DNA from 3 places in the Thioalkalivibrio sulfidiphilus HL-EbGr7 genome. Region 1 is predicted to be linked to each of the others. Evidence: predicted binding sites of a transcription regulator. Region 1 holds the regulator's gene; each other region holds the start of a gene.
The links. The regulator sigma-54, encoded in region 1, starts transcription at its own class of promoters, with help from an activator protein. The targets are predictions, from matches to a motif close to TGGCANGNTNCNTGCTT.
Positions count from the first base shown of each region.

Region 2: TGR7_RS11800 (PEP-CTERM sorting domain-containing protein) is a predicted target of sigma-54. The motif match lies at 2,248-2,264, and genes of this name have one in related genera.
Region 3: TGR7_RS11500 (PEP-CTERM sorting domain-containing protein) is a predicted target of sigma-54. The motif match lies at 3,481-3,497, and genes of this name have one in related genera.

Region 1 covers NC_011901.1:780,263-785,402, forward strand. The annotation lists gene hprK (HPr(Ser) kinase/phosphatase) at 1-583, opposite strand, end outside; gene TGR7_RS03580 (PTS sugar transporter subunit IIA) at 580-1,056, opposite strand; gene hpf (ribosome hibernation-promoting factor, HPF/YfiA family) at 1,066-1,389, opposite strand; gene TGR7_RS03590 (RNA polymerase factor sigma-54) at 1,430-2,956, opposite strand; gene lptB (LPS export ABC transporter ATP-binding protein) at 3,149-3,874, opposite strand; gene lptA (lipopolysaccharide transport periplasmic protein LptA) at 3,871-4,413, opposite strand; gene lptC (LPS export ABC transporter periplasmic protein LptC) at 4,385-4,945, opposite strand; gene kdsC (3-deoxy-manno-octulosonate-8-phosphatase KdsC) at 4,942-5,140, opposite strand, start outside.
Region 2 covers NC_011901.1:2,475,810-2,480,949, reverse strand. The annotation lists gene TGR7_RS17210 (right-handed parallel beta-helix repeat-containing protein) at 1-1,069, opposite strand, end outside; cyclic di-GMP riboswitch class I at 1,807-1,891, opposite strand; gene TGR7_RS11800 (PEP-CTERM sorting domain-containing protein) at 2,349-2,969, shown strand; gene TGR7_RS11795 (glycosyltransferase family 4 protein) at 3,205-4,467, opposite strand; gene TGR7_RS11790 (class I SAM-dependent methyltransferase) at 4,643-5,140, opposite strand, start outside.
Region 3 covers NC_011901.1:2,427,191-2,432,330, reverse strand. The annotation lists gene rpsD (30S ribosomal protein S4) at 1-282, shown strand, start outside; gene TGR7_RS11515 (DNA-directed RNA polymerase subunit alpha) at 301-1,305, shown strand; gene rplQ (50S ribosomal protein L17) at 1,340-1,744, shown strand; gene TGR7_RS11505 (SAM hydrolase/SAM-dependent halogenase family protein) at 1,877-2,605, shown strand; gene TGR7_RS11500 (PEP-CTERM sorting domain-containing protein) at 2,723-3,361, opposite strand; gene uvrA (excinuclease ABC subunit UvrA) at 3,787-5,140, opposite strand, start outside.

The DNA of each region.
Region 1 (5,140 bases):
GCAGGGTGTCCGGGGTGATGCGGGCGAATTCAGGGGCATCGTCGGCCACCAGCCGGTGGCCGCGGGTGATCAGTTCCAGGGCCAGTTCGCTCTTGCCCACGCTGCTGTTGCCGGTGAGCAGCAGTCCGATGCCCAGTACCTCCAGGAACACGCCATGGACCGTGATGGTTTCGGCCAGTTTGTTACTGAAGAAGTAGCGCAGGATGTTGATCAGCTCGTGCCCCGGCAGGGGCGTGCGCAGCAGGGCCACGTTACGGGTCTCGGCCTGGGCCTGCAGGGCGAGGGGTGGCTCCAGGGCGTCGGTGACGATGATCATGGCGGCGTGGCCGTCGGTGATCTGTTCCACCAGGTCACGCTGGGAATTCTTGCGCAGCCCCAGGAGATAGTGCATCTCCTCGTTGCCGAGCACCTGGATCTGGTTGGGGTGGATCAGGTTGAGATGTCCCACCAGGGAGGGGGCGGCGTCGGCGCTGGGGTGGCGGGACAGCCGGCGTTCGCTGCCGCGCAGGCCGGCCACCCACTGCAGGCCCAGGCGTTCGTCCATGGCCTCGACCAGAGAGCGAACGCTGAGCCAGTCGCTCATGGGGTGGCGCCGTCTCCGTTGCCGTCCCAATGGCGAACCTGGTCGAGCAGGGTCTCGCCGTCATCGGCCGAGCGCAGGCTCGCCAGGGTGGAGGGGTCTGCGAACATGCGCGCCAGGGTGGCCAGGATCTCCAGGTGCTCGTCGGTGGACTCCTGGGGCACCAGCAGCGCGAACAGCAGGTCCACGGGCTCCCGGTCGGGAGCGTCGTAGTCCACGCCCCGCTCCAGCTTGATGAGTGCGGCCACGGCGTTTTTCACTCCCGCCACGCGACCGTGGGGGATGGCCACTCCATGGCCCAGACCGGTGCTGCCCAGACGTTCACGGGAGATCAGACTTTCGAAGATCTCGCCGCTGCTCAGATCCGGCTGGCTGGTTGAGAGCATCTCGCTCAGGGTTTCCAGCACGCGCTTCTTGCTGCTGATTTCCCCGGTACGGGAGACCCGTTCCGGCGCGAGGAGTTGACCGATATTCATGGGATGAGCTTACTCGCTGTGGTTGCGGTGTGAGCCTTCTGCGCGGTGGTGATCCTTGAGCTTTTCCTTGTGCTTGACCACCTGGCGGTCGAGCTTGTCCACCAGGGCGTCGATGGCGGCATACATGTCCTGATCGGTTGCGTCGGCGAACAGGTTGTTGCCGCTCACCAGCATGGTGGCCTCTGCCTTCTGCTGCAGCTTCTCTACGGTAAGGATCACGTGCACGTCGATGACATTGTCGAAGTGCCGCTCCAGGCGATCGAACTTTTCGTTCACATAGTCGCGCAGGGCAGGGGTGAGATCCACGTGGTGGCCGGTGAGATTGATTTGCATGGAAGACTCCTTTCGTTAAGTGAATATGTTCAGTGGACGTTCAGATGAGCCGCTTGCGCTCGTTGGAAGGTGGTATGGACATGGCCTCACGGTACTTGGCCACGGTGCGCCGCGCCACATGGATGCCCCGGTCCACCAGGATCGAGGCGATCTTGCTGTCACTCATGGGCTTGCCCTGGGGCTCCTCGGCGATGAGCTTCTTGATCATGGCGCGGATCGCCGTGGCGGAGCACTCGCCACCGTCGGCGGTGCCCACGTGGCTTGAAAAGAAATATTTGAATTCGAAAATGCCCCGGGGGGTGTGCATGAATTTCTGCGTGGTCACCCGGGAGATGGTGGACTCATGCATGTCCAGTTGCTCGGCAATATCGCGCAGCACCAGGGGTTTCATGGCCTCTTCGCCCTGTTCCAGGAAGGCGCGCTGCTGTTCGACGATGGCGATGGCCACCCGCAGCAGGGTCTCGTTGCGGCTTTGCAGGCTCTTGATGAACCAGCGTGCCTCCTGCAGCTGGTTGCGCATGTAGACATTATCCTGGCTGGTGTCGGCGCGGCGCACGAAACTGGCGTAGAGCGGATTGACCCGCAGCCGCGGTGCGATGTCCGGGTTCAGCTCCACCTGCCAGCGACCTTCATGCTTGCGCACGAACACATCGGGGACGATGTACTCGGGGTTGATGTTGCTCACCAGGCTGCCAGGGCGTGGATTGAGCCCCTGGATCAGGCCGATGATCTCCTGCAGGTCTGCCTCGCTGACATGCAGGCTGCGCAGCAACTGCTTGTAGTCCCGGGCGCCCAGGCAATCCAGGTGGGAGCGCACCAGCTCCCGGGCCTTGTCCAGCCAGGGGGTGTCGGCGGGCATCTGCTGGAGCTGGATGAGCAGGCATTCGGACAGATCCCGCGCGCCACTGCCCACCGGGTCGAGCTGCTGCACCAGGTGCAGTACCGCCTCGATCTCCTCCAGGGGCAGGTCGATCTCCAGGTCGTTGGACAGGCTGGCCTGGATGGCCTCCAGGGATTCGCTGAGATAGCCGTCCTCGTTGATGGCGTCCACCAGGGTCATGGCGATGACCCGGTCCTCCGGGCTCATGGGGGTGAGATTGAGCTGCCACATGAGATGTTCATGGAGGGACTCGCCGGCGCCACTCTGGTTCTCGAACATGTCCCGGCCGTCGTATTCCGGCATACCGCCGGTGGCGCCCGGCGGGGCTACGTCGTAGATCTCATCCCAGTTGCTGTCCACGGGCAGTTCGTCGGGGATGTCCTCGCCGCGGGCGCGGTCGTCGGCATCTTCCGGGGTGTTGGTGGTTTCGTTGCGATTGTTCTCGGCCTGATTGGTGACCGAGTCGTTGCCGGTCCCCAGGTCCACGGCATCCGCCTCGGCGGATTCACCCTCCCCCTCTGCCTCACCGGCCTCCAGGGCCTCCAGCATCGGATTGGTCTCCAGGGTTTCCTGGATCTGGGTCTGGAGTTCCAGCGTGGAGAGCTGCAACAGGCGGATGGCCTGCTGCAGCTGGGGCGTCATGGTGAGGCTCTGGCCGAGACGCAGCTGGACGGAAGGTTTAAGCATGATTCAGTGTTTGAATGTGGCTGGCAGCCGAAAGGGCGCAGATTCTAAAGCATCCGGCGTGTGTGTGGCAGGTCCGGGCCCGATGGCGGCCCTTGCTGGCGGGAGCGTTGTCATGGCCCGGCGGTTCATAGGCCGATTATAGGGTAGGCCGGGTTAAATTTGGCACGGGATGTGCGAGATGATGTCCCAGGCTTACAGTCGGAAATGCTCGCCGAGATACACCTTGCGCACCATTTCGTCGGCCAGCAGGTGATCGGGCGGGCCTTCGCTGATGATACGCCCTTCGCTGAGGATATAGGCGCGGTCGCAGATGCCCAGGGTCTCGCGCACGTTGTGATCGGTGATGAGTACGCCGATGCCCCGGTCCTTGAGGTGGGTGATGATGCGCTGGATCTCGATCACTGAAATGGGATCCACGCCGGCGAAGGGTTCATCCAGCAGGATGAAGGCCGGCTCCGTGGCCAGTGCCCGTGCGATCTCCACCCGGCGCCGCTCACCACCGGACAGGCTGATGCCCAGATTGTCGCGGATATGGGTGATCTGCAGTTCTTCCAGGAGGGATTCCAGGTGTTGCTGGCGCTCGGTGGCCGAGAGGTCTCTGCGGGTCTCCAGCACGGCGAGGATGTTGTCTGCGGCGGAGAGCTTGCGGAATACCGAGGCTTCCTGGGGCAGGTAGCCCACGCCCATGCGTGCCCGGGCGTGCATGGGAAAGGCGGTGATGTCCCGTTCGTTGAGCAGGATCTGGCCCTCGTCGGCGGGCACCAGGCCGACGATCATGTAGAAACAGGTGGTCTTGCCGGCGCCGTTGGGCCCCAGCAGGCCCACCACCTCGCCGCTGTCCACATGGACCGAGACGCCGTTGACCGGGGTGCGGCCGCGGTAGCGCTTGATCAGGTCCTGGGCGCTCAGACGACTCACTGGCTCGAACCGCTGCCGCCGCCACGGGTGTTTTCGGCCGGGGTCAGGATGACCTCCACGCGACCGCTGTCGCCGGAGGCTGCGTCCAGTGTCTCCCGGTCCATGTCATAGACAATCCGTGCGCCACGAAACTCGTCCTGTGCCTGCCAGATGCGGGCATCGCGGGTCAGCACCATGCGACGTTCAGCGGCCAGGTATTCCATGTGCCGCGCCTCGGCGCGCACCTCGCGGCCGTCCTCGGTGAGGGTGCGCAGCCTGGCCAGGTTGCCTTCGGCCTCCATGCGCTGCAGCACACGGCTCGGTGAGTGCACGGTGAGCGTGTCCGCGTGGATCACCAGGTCCCCCTGGGTGACTTCCACGTTGCCCCGGTAGACGCTGACGCCTCGCTGGTCGTCCAGTTCGGCGCTGTCGGACTGGATGCGGATGGGCAGATCCCGTTCAGAGGCCGAGGCCAGGGCCGTGATCAGGGCGAGCATCAGGCCTGCGAACAGGGTGGCGACCAGCGGGCGTTTAAGGGAAATACGTGGCATCTGCATCATGCAGCAACTCCAGGATGCTGGTTTGTAGATCGGCGCGCAGGCCGGTGCCGTCCACCTGATACTGGGGGCTGCGCACCTGCACCGGGGCCTCGGATTCGGCCCGCTGGGGCTCGGGCCAGACGGTCACGTCCCGGGTGTGAATGTCCACGGTGGCGTGGGCGGGGCCTTCGGGGCGGGACATGTGCACGGCCCCGTACAAACGCACCTCTTCACCATCAGGAGAAACCCAGGCCTGCTCCGCGTTCAGGGTCCAGTCGGGGGCGTCGGGCTGGTTCATCACCATGACCGGTGTCTCCACCAGGCTGGATCCGTCCAGCTGATACTGCTCCATGCGTTCACCGCGAATGCTGTGACGGGGCAGGCCGTCGGCGCCGGTGACCGTGAGGGTGAACTGTTCCATGTACAGCTCCGGGGTGTCCGGGGCCGGGGAGATGAATACCTCCAGGCGCTGCTCCACATCCCGGCCCAGCCAGAAGCCCAGGGCCGTCACGGTGGTGGCAACGAGTACGATGCTTGCGCGCCGCAGGCTCATGCCAGGTAGGGGGCCAGCATGCGTTCCAGGTTCCCCTGGGACTGCAGGATGAATTCGCAGACCTCCCGGGCCGCACCCCGGCCGCCGGGCAGGGCGGTGACCCAGTGGGCATGCTGTTGCACCAGTGGATGGGCGTCGGCCACGGCGATGGCGAAGGCCACCCGGCGCATCACCGGCAGGTCCAGTACATCATCG
Region 2 (5,140 bases), 1.7 Mb from region 1:
AGATATTGTGGTCGATATTGAAGGGGTTCGTCGAACCACATTCTCCTGCAGAAAAACCCTCTGTTTGAGAATGTGCGATGATGTTGTTTCTAAATCTCACATTACTCATGGTGTCGCCACACCATCCGATCCGGAGTCCATTTCCGTTACCAACTAGCGTGTTGTTGACCACGCTAACATTCTTGGAATTGAGTTCTATGGATATGCCGCTTCCGTTATTGATGGCAATGTTCTGATGGATGCGGTGCTCACCATCAGGATGGGTGTACATGGTGAGTATACCTTTGCCATTGTTGCGTAACAGATTATTGCGTATTGTAAAGTCTCGGTTATCACCGCCTTTTACGAAAATTCCAGCGCCAGAGTCGTAGATTTCATTGTTTTCGATCAGCGCGCCTCGGCTGAAATAAGCCATTATACCTGCGCCATTGTGGTGTACGTTGCCGAAGTTTAGGACATTGAATATGCGATTGTTCCTAAGCACGACGTTGGTGGTATTTTCCAAACGGATTCCATTGTGATTATCTCCGTTCACGCCATTGTCGTATCCATTGATGACACAATCTTCGATCGTAGAGCCAGTCGTTGACCACAACACAACTGGCCCGGTATCGGATGTTGATAGTGCATCGATTTCGTTAATCGTGAATCCTTTCCAGGAGATGTAGTCTCTGGCTCCATAATTACCGTTAGCACCAATCAGCGGTCCCCGTCCGGTTTGAGTCAAGATCACAGTGCCTTCTGCCTGGAAGACAATCGGGTTCGAGGCTGTTCCGCTATTCGCTGGATTGTAGGCAGGGTCGTAGCGGACACCTGTACCGGTAGTGGAATAGGTGCCTGCCCTGATGATAACCGTATCACCTGCGCGAGCGGCCTCGGAGGGATTTGGCGAGCTTCGATTTGTGCTTCCCCACGCCGCACGCCCAATCGTCCGCCAGGGCATTTCGGCGCTGTTGTCTTGATACGAGACATTGTCATTGCCTCTCGTGCCGTCCACGTAGAGCGTCTTTGATAGAGCGGGTGTCGAGAGAAGAAGTAGAAGAGCGATGCTGATAAGTAAGCGATACATGTCCAAGTGACCTCTTAAAATCTGCTGAATGCAGCTGCGGCGCGCAGAGTGTCTGAAGGGCTCCCTAATAAGCCTGTTCAGCTGTTCGGGATGGTTACGGCCACTTCGCATGAATAGGTGCTTCCGCAATAGTTAGAGCCGGTTGCCGAACAATAAAATCCAATGTAACCGGTGTTCACGACTGAGGCATGCGAATAGCTGCCTGAATTGCGCCCCATTTCCACGATGTAACCTTCTACGGTGGTGCATGTGCCATCCAGTGAAGTATTAGGGGCGTTCCAAGCCAGGGTGACTGTCTGACCAGGAGATAATTGGCCAGATGCCTCATTGGAAAGAGGTCCTTGTTGACCCTCTTCGTCGACCGCGCGTACTGCCATGTACCACTGGGATGTTGTCTGGCTTCCGGTGGAACTGTTCCCGCTACTGCTGCTTGTGTTTCCTGCGTCGCATCCGGAGAGAAGTGCGATGGCCAGTGCTGATGTCCCCAGTATACTCAACACGCTGCGATGCTTCATTTTCACCTGCTGACACGTATTTTGTGTCCAAAAGAGGGTGGGCTCATGCACTTTGGCTGAGCTGAAAGGCCCTGGATGAGCTGTTCCCGGGTTGCTTGTGAAATTTTGGGATGCGTCCTGCCGAGCGGGTCGTGAGTCATTGGTCGGAATGTGCTCTTGCCCGGAGCGATTCGCTCGTTGTCCGACTGACGCGCATGTTTGTTCTGTAACAATTTGTTTCATTTCGGTAACCCCGCTGTCGTGGGAAAGTCCCGTAGACCGGTAGCTTTGCGTCCCCGCCTTTCGGCTGGGTATGCCTTTGTCGAGAAACCTGGATCTCAATTGCCTTGGCTAGTGGCTTTCACGTAGGAATAGTCGCTGATCAGGCGATTGGTCTCCGTGATTCAAATCACAGCGTTAGTTGCGCTTCGTCGGGATATTCGTGCCGTTATTCTTGTCGTCGCCGAATCGATGTCGTCCGTCGGAATTATTGACGCTATCTGCGTGGCTGGACTCGGGTATTTGCTCTGAGCATGGGTGCGATTCTGGTTCGATACGTGTGTCTCATTGCTGAGAGCCAGTTCTCTGAATTTTGTGAGGTATGTCGCAAAAACTTACATTCAAATACTGCCCGCTGTTTGTGTCTGGTGGAAAAAGCCAATGTATACAATGTGATATGGATTCTGGCGCGATATTTGCTTTTATGAATACGGAAGTGTCCCTGGGTTCTGTGGTGGGTCTCCGGGGCGATAAATCCACAAAACGGAGTAGTCATGGAGAGGACAATGAAGCCACTTGCCGTATTGAGAGACCTGCTGTTTGCGTCGATTCTGATCGGCGCGATGTCAGGGACTGCCCATGCTTTTGAAATCTGGGACGAGCACCCGAGCGGTGAATTGCACCAGTACATGGTAGTGTATTTCCAGGGTACCTGGAGTGAGGCCAACGAGGCCGTTTCTCTAATCGATGGTGGTTGGCATCTGGCAACGATCACCTCTGCAGCGGAGCAGTCCTTCATCGAGAACAGCCTGTTTTCCCCTGAGGGAGATAAATATTCACGTCTCGGGAAATACTGGCTCGGCGCCTGGCAAGACGCGGATGCGGCAAACGCCTATGAGGGTTGGAACTGGGTGACCGGTGAGGCTTGGGACTACACGAACTGGGATTCCAATTTTGACAGTGATGGCCTGTCCGAGGAGCAGAGGTGGCTGTCCATGCATGAGGCTATGGTCTGGATGTGGGATGATGCACATGAGGACATGGGGAATGTGGCCCGTGTTACGGGCTACATCGCGGAGCGATCTGGCGCCTCTGTTGGTGTGCCTGAGCCCGCGTCGATCATGCTTATGGGGCTTGGTCTGGTTCTGCTCGCCGCATTCAGGCGTAGGGTCTGGAATCAAGGCTGAGGTGTCTCCTCACGACAGTTTGCGCATGTGTTACCCCTGAATCGGGCCGGCTATGCCGGCCCGATTCGTTTGGTGCGATTGTCAGATTGAGCGGGCCAGGGATTTATGGTGATCTAATGGTGCGGCGCGATGGGGTGTCGGTATTTTTGACAGGATATTGTTGTGCTTGATCTTGCTCCGACAGCGATCTTCTCAATTCATGGCAACTGTCAGATCGTATGCGGATAATCAGGGCTTAATCTCTGATCCTAATCACGCGCTCAAGTTGCTCCCGGATGGCGTCAGCGTCAAAGGCTGTTTTTACGAAGGCGCGTGCCGCCTGTCCCATTCTGCTGATCTCCTGAGGTTCCGCTGCCAGCCTGTTGAGCCGCTGAGCCATCCCGATAGCATCGTCGGCGATCATCGCATCCTTCCCATCAACAAATCCGATGCCCTGATTGCCCAGTGATGTGCTCACGATGGCCTTGCCGAGGCAGGCGAGGTGGAGATTCTTGATGCGCACGCCGCCGCCTGAGACGATCGGCGAAATGGCGATGCCGACATGGGCGAATCCGGATTCCAGGTCATCGACGAACCCGTGGCGGATAATTGTGAGGTTGCGGCTGCCCAGTTCGATATGATCGAGGGGCGCGTCCAGCCCGCAGAGGTGTAGGGTGAAACCAGGTTCAAGCCGAGGGGCCACTTCCTCGCAGAACCATTTCAGTGCATCAACATTGGGTTGGTGGAAAAAATTCCCTACAAACAACAGTTCCCTGGGCGATACAAGTGCGGTGGTCTCTGGAATGCCATCGCACTGAAAGTGCACAGGAATGGATTTCGTCCGAGACCGGAGGTGAGGATAGCAGGCATGCAGATATGCTTCATCTTCCGGGGTCAATGCGATGATGCGGTCTGCGCGAGAATAAATGGTAAGACCGATGAGGTAACAGGTAGCGATACTCAGTGCCAGCCGAATCGACTCCAGGCCATGGGATTCGTTGAAATCCATCACCAGCTTGCGAATCAGTACCTCATGATCTCTGAGTATCACGGGATAACTCGGGCGTGGCTGGAGTGAAAGGAACAGGCCGGGGCCTATGAATTCGATCAGCAGACGTTCGCAATCGTGCAGAGAGGTCGCTGCGATCGCTGGCTTGAGCAGTAATGGTCTGCACTGGTCAGGGACCGGTATGGGATAGGTCAGGAATGCGGAAACCTGCGAGCGTAGTCCAGATTCGCGGTCAAGCTTCAGGAGATCTAGCAATGTCGGGTTGAAACGCTGCTTCAATAGATCCTGCAGTCCGGCCAGTGCCTGCGCGCCACCACTGCGATTGCCTGGTTCGAACGGCGCCAATACGGTGAGATCGTTGGTGTCACCCTGATTATTTTTTTTGCGGGGTACCAGCAACAGCAGAAGTGAGGCCAGGGTCAGGGGGATCCAAGCAACGAATATGAGCAGTAGTGCGGGTAGCTTGGTGGCCTGTCTGAATTTGTGTGCTAGGCGTCTGTTGACTGCCATGGGTATCGGGTGTCCACCAGTGTCCGAGTTCCGTTCCCGGGTATTTTGAGCGAAGCTAGCGAGAACTGTTCGTTGAAGGGCAGGCTCTGCTTCCTCCTGGGATTCGTTTACGGTGATATGACTGTTAGGCGATGATTAAGGCTGAACAGGGTTATTCATCGCCCAGGCCGCAATGTCAGGCGCTGCCGGTCTTCTTCATTCCTATCGAAATAAATGTGTACTGGTGTTCGTATGGGTGCCAGCGTACCACTTTGTCCTGGCATCGCAGATCCAGATCGCTCGTCAGCCCAAGGCCGTAACCTTTCGCGATTTCTACCCCCTGTAGAATTTCATCACGATCAAAAACATGAATCGGCGCGCCATAGGCCGTGAGGCCTTGAGTGTCGGTCGGAGTTTCGAAGTAATCGGTGGATGTGATCAGTACTCCGCCAGGCTTGAGGATGCGGGACATTTCGCGGAAGTAGGCCTCCAGGTCGACACCGTGTTCTACCACGCTTAAACAGGCGATGGCATCGAAGTGTCCGTCAGGGAAACGGGTTCGGGTGATATCGCCATTTTCGAACTGGATACTGCCTTGGCGAAACGGCTTGTCAAATACCAGGTTGATGCCATGAAGATTGCGGTACCCGTAGAGGTAGAGCCACGGCAGGAATCGTGAGTAGGTTTCCGCACC
Region 3 (5,140 bases), 1.6 Mb from region 1:
GCACGCCAGCTGGTCAGCCACAAGGCCATCCAGGTCAACGGCCAGGCGGTGAACATCGCCTCCTACCAGGTCCAGCCCTCCGACGTGGTGGCTGTCCGCGAGAAGGCCAAGAAGCAGGTGCGCATCCAGGATTCCCTGACGCTCGCCGAGCAGTTCGGCTTCCCCGAGTGGGTCGAAGTGGACACCAAGAAAATGGAAGGCGTCTTCAAGAGCATTCCGGAACGTAGCGAACTGCCAGCCGAGATCAATGAGTCTCTGGTGGTGGAGCTCTACTCCAAGTAAACGAATACGGGGTCTTCAATGCAGACCAAAGTCAACGAACTCCTCAAGCCTCGCCACATCGAGGTCACCAGTGTCAGCGATCGGCAGGCCAAGGTGGTGCTCGAGCCTCTGGAGCGCGGTTTCGGCCATACCCTGGGCAATGCCCTGCGCCGTATCCTGCTGTCTTCCATTCCGGGCGCCGCGGTGGTGGAAGCGGAGATCGAGGGTGTGCTCCACGAGTACACCTCCATCGAGGGTGTGCAGGAGGACGTGGTCGATATCCTGCTGAACCTCAAGGGCATCGCCCTGCGCATGCACAACCGCGATGAGGCCACCCTGACCCTGAAGAAGAAGGGCCCGGGCGTGGTCACCGCCGGCGACATCACCCTGGATCATGACGTGGAAATCGTCAATCCGGAGCACGTGATCGCCCACCTGACCAAGAACGGCGAGCTGTCCATGAGCCTGAAGCTGGGCCGCGGCCGTGGCTACCAGCCCGTGACCGCCCGTCGCAGCTCCGAGTCCGAGGACCGTCCCATCGGTCGCCTGATGCTGGATGCCAGCTTCAGCCCCATCCGTCGCGTGGCCTACAAGGTCGAGAGCGCCCGTGTGGAGCAGCGTACCGACATGGACCGTCTGGTCATCGAGCTGGAGACCAACGGCACCGTGGAGGCCGATGACGCCATCCGCCAGGCCGCCGGCATCCTGCAGAGCCAGCTGGCCGCGTTTGTCGAACTGCAGGGCGACGAGAGCACCGTCACCGAGAGCAAGCAGATGGAGATCGACCCCATCCTGCTGCGTCCCGTAGATGACCTGGAGCTGACCGTGCGCTCCGCCAACTGCCTGAAGGCCGAGAACATCTACTACATCGGTGACCTGATCCAGCGCACCGAGGTGGAGCTGCTCAAGACCCCGAATCTGGGCAAGAAGTCCCTGACCGAGATCAAGGACGTGCTGGCCTCCCATGGCCTTTCCATGGGCATGCGCCTTGAGAACTGGCCCCCGCCGGGTCTCAAGGATCAGGACAAGAAGGCCTCCGGCTGACGTCCCCCAAGTTTGAACGACAGGAATTACACCCATGCGCCATCGTAATAGTGGGCGGCAGCTGAGCCGCAACAGTGCTCACCGCAAGGCGACGCTCCAGAACATGACCGCCTCCCTGTTCCGTCACGAGGTGATCAAGACCACCCTGCCCAAGGCCAAGGAACTGCGCCGCGTGGCCGAGCCCCTGATCACCCTGGCCAAGGTGGACAACGTGCACAAGCGCCGCGTCGCCTTCGCCCGTCTGCGTGACAAGGAAATGGTCGGCAAGCTGTTCCAGGAACTGGGTCCCCGCTACCAGACCCGTCCTGGCGGCTACATGCGCATCCTGAAGTGCGGCAACCGTCCTGGTGATAATGCCCCCATGGCCTTTGTCGAGCTGGTGGATCGTCCCGAGCTCACCGAGGAAGCCCCTGCCGTGGAGTCCGCCAAGGAGGAGTGATCTTCCCGGGCGCGACAGCCAGACACAAGAAAGCCGGCCATTAGCCGGCTTTTTTGTGCACAAGCGTCAAGCAGGCGTGCATGTCCTATGCTTTCCCTTGCCACTTGCCACTTGCCACTTGCCACTTGCCCCATGTTCGTCCTGTTCACCGACTTCGGCATTGCCGGGCCTTACCTTGGCCAGGTCCGCGCCGTGCTCCAGGCTGCTTATCCTGCGCGTCCTGTCGTGGACGCCTGCGCTGATGCGCCCGCTTTCGACGCCCGGGCCTCGGCCTACCTGCTCGCCTCCCTGGTGTCCTTCTATCCCACCGACAGCATCTGGCTTGCCGTGGTGGATCCCGGAGTGGGCACCGAGCGTGACGGCCTGATCCTTGAGGCCGACGGTCGCTGGTTCGTAGGGCCCGACAATGGCCTTCTCAGTCGGGTTGCCAACAATGCCCGGGAGGTGCGCCTGTGGCGCATCCAGTGGCGTCCTGAATGGCTCTCATCGAGCTTCCATGGCAGGGACTGGTTCGCGCCCGTGGCGGCCGGGCTGGCGCAGGGCAGGCTGCCCGAATGCATTGCCATGGACCCTGCCGGGATGCAGGGGTATGGCTGGGTGCGTGATCTTGCCGAGGTCATCTACGTGGATCACTACGGCAACATCATGACCGGCCTGCGGGCCGAACAGCTGGACAAGAATACGCTGCTGCGGGTGGGATCTCAGCGCGTCGCCAATGCGAGGACCTTCGGTGCAGTCCCAGCGGGGGCGGCCTTCTGGTACGAGAACGCCTTCGGGCTGGTGGAGATCGCGGTCAACCAGGGCCGTGCCGATCTGCAGCTGAGTGTCGGCGTGGGTGACGAGGTGCGGTGTGTGGCATGACCCGGGCTGGAGTTGCCTGAGTGTCTGGTAGCTTACTGCCGCCGGGCAGGGGATAAAAAGAACACGGGGCCCGAAGGCCCCGTGCGGGTACAGCTGCTGATGGGTCAGATGATCAGATCAGTTGTTTCGGCGGCGGCGGGCTGCCATGGTCATGGCCAGGAGACCGATACCAAGCAGGGCCAGCGGGCCAGGCTCGGGTACACCGACGGGCTTACCACCATAGATGGAAACATGAGAGATCGCACCTCGGGTCTCCTCCCAGAACCCGAGCAGGCTGATAGTCTCCATACCATCCCAGTCCCCGACCTCGAACGCGTAGAAGTAGTAGTTGGGGTTGGTGTTTCCATCCTTGACCACCAGGTAACACTCAGGACAGGAGATAAGATCCGGGCCTTCCCATCTGATGTAGGCGTTGTAGGGATCGCCCGCTTCTGGGAAGAAGGTTGTGGTGTAGGAGGAGGCGAGTTCGCCACTATCGCTACCACCGAAGTCGGAGCGGTACAGCAGACTAAGGCTGCTACCGTCCTCCAGACCGAACACATCGGCAATGCACCCGGCCTGAGCGGCCTCCCCGGCACACTGCCCCGACGGGTGATAATAGCGTTCTATCATGTCATCGGGTGTGAGCTCAAAGGACTGTGCATTACCACTAAATGCAAGCAGCACCAGCATCACAAGAGAGAGCGTCCAGTTACGTGTGCACATTGTCGTACTTCCTTCGTCAATTTGCTGTTGTGATGAGGGTTTGGTCTTCAAGCCCTCCGTTTCGGCTCAGATGTTGCTCTGACATCTGTGCCACCCTCCCTGCTGTGTCTGGTCTGGATCTGTCCGTGATTCAGGGCTGAGAGGTCAGCTGAGTCCAGTTGTCTTTCATAACGCACTAGCCGTGCCAGATCTAAAAATACCAGTAAAAACAATAGGATATGTGGTCTGACTTCAGCGATGCTCACCATAGTGGGTGAGAAGTGTTAATCGGCCCGACAATGTGATGGGGTTCACATCTTGTGGCCTGTGTGAAATCCCTCTCTAGCACACATCCCGCATCCTTGGCTGTCGCCGGGTCTTCTTCTAATGCATTGAAAAACAGGGCTTAATGGGCGTGTGGTGTTGGGCGTTGGCCGTGCGAGCCCGTGAACTGCGTGTTTGGTGTTGTGTAAAGGAAGTCGACACTCGCGGGTGTTTCATCCGGTAGCCGCTGTGTCGGGGCAGCGGCCCAGCAGGGGAGCGAGGAAGCGCCCCGTATGCGAGTCTGGGTGTGCGGCCAGGTCTTCCGGCGTCCCCACAGCGATGATCTGGCCCCCGCCGGAGCCGCCTTCGGGTCCCAGGTCGATGAGCCAGTCGGCGGTCTTGATCACGTCCAGGTTGTGCTCGATGACCACCACGGTGTTGCCGTGGTCGCGCAGGCGGTGCAGCACCTCCAGCAGCTGTTCCACGTCGTGGAAGTGCAGGCCGGTAGTGGGTTCGTCCAGGATGTAGAGGGTGCGGCCGGTCTCGCGCTTGGAGAGCTCCCGGGCGAGCTTGACCCGCTGGGCTTCGCCGCCGGAGAGCGTTGTGGCGTTCTGGCCCAGCTGGATGTAGGAGAGGCCCACGTCCATGAGGGTTTCGAGCTTGCGGCGGATCACCGGCACTGCATGGAAGAACTCCAGGGCGTCCTCCACGGTCAGGTCAAGCACCTCGTGGATGGTCTTGCCCTTGTAGCGGATCTCCAGGGTCTCACGGTTGTAGCGCTTGCCCTTGCAGACGTCGCAGGGCACGTACACGTCCGGCAGGAAGTGCATCTCCACCTTGATCACCCCGTCTCCCTGGCAGGCCTCGCAGCGTCCGCCCTTGACGTTGAAGGAGAAACGTCCCGGGTTGTAGCCCCGGGAACGGGCCTCGGGTGTGGAGGAGAACAGGTCCCGGATGGGAGTGAACAGGCCCGTGTAGGTGGCCGGGTTGGAGCGGGGGGTGCGGCCGATGGGGCTCTGGTCGATGTCCACCACCTTGTCGAACTGCTCCAGACCCTCCACGGCGTCGCAGGGGGCGGGTTCCTCGCCGGCGCGATTGATGTGCCGCGCCATGATCCGGTACAGGGTGTCGTTGACCAGGGTGGACTTGCCGGAGCCGGACACGCCGGTGACGCAGGTGAGCAGGCCCACGGGGAAGCTCGCATCCACGCCTTTCAGGTTGTTGCCCCGGGCGCCGCGCAGGGTGAGCACCCGCTCCGTGTCGTAGGGCACGCGGGTCTCGGGCACGCGGATGGCGCGTCGCCCGGAGAGGTACTGGCCGGTGAGGGATTCCGGGTGGGTCTCCACCTCGTGGGGGCTGCCCTGGGCCACCACCCGGCCACCGTGCACGCCGGCGCCGGGACCCATGTCCACCACGTGGTCGGCGCGGCGGATGGCGTCCTCGTCGTGTTCCACCACCACCACCGTGTTGCCGAGATCCCGCAGGTAGGTCAGGGTGTTGAGCAGGCGCTCGTTGTCCCGCTGGTGCAGGCCGATGGAGGGCTCGTCCAGGATGTACATGACCCCCACCAGGCCCGCGCCGATCTGG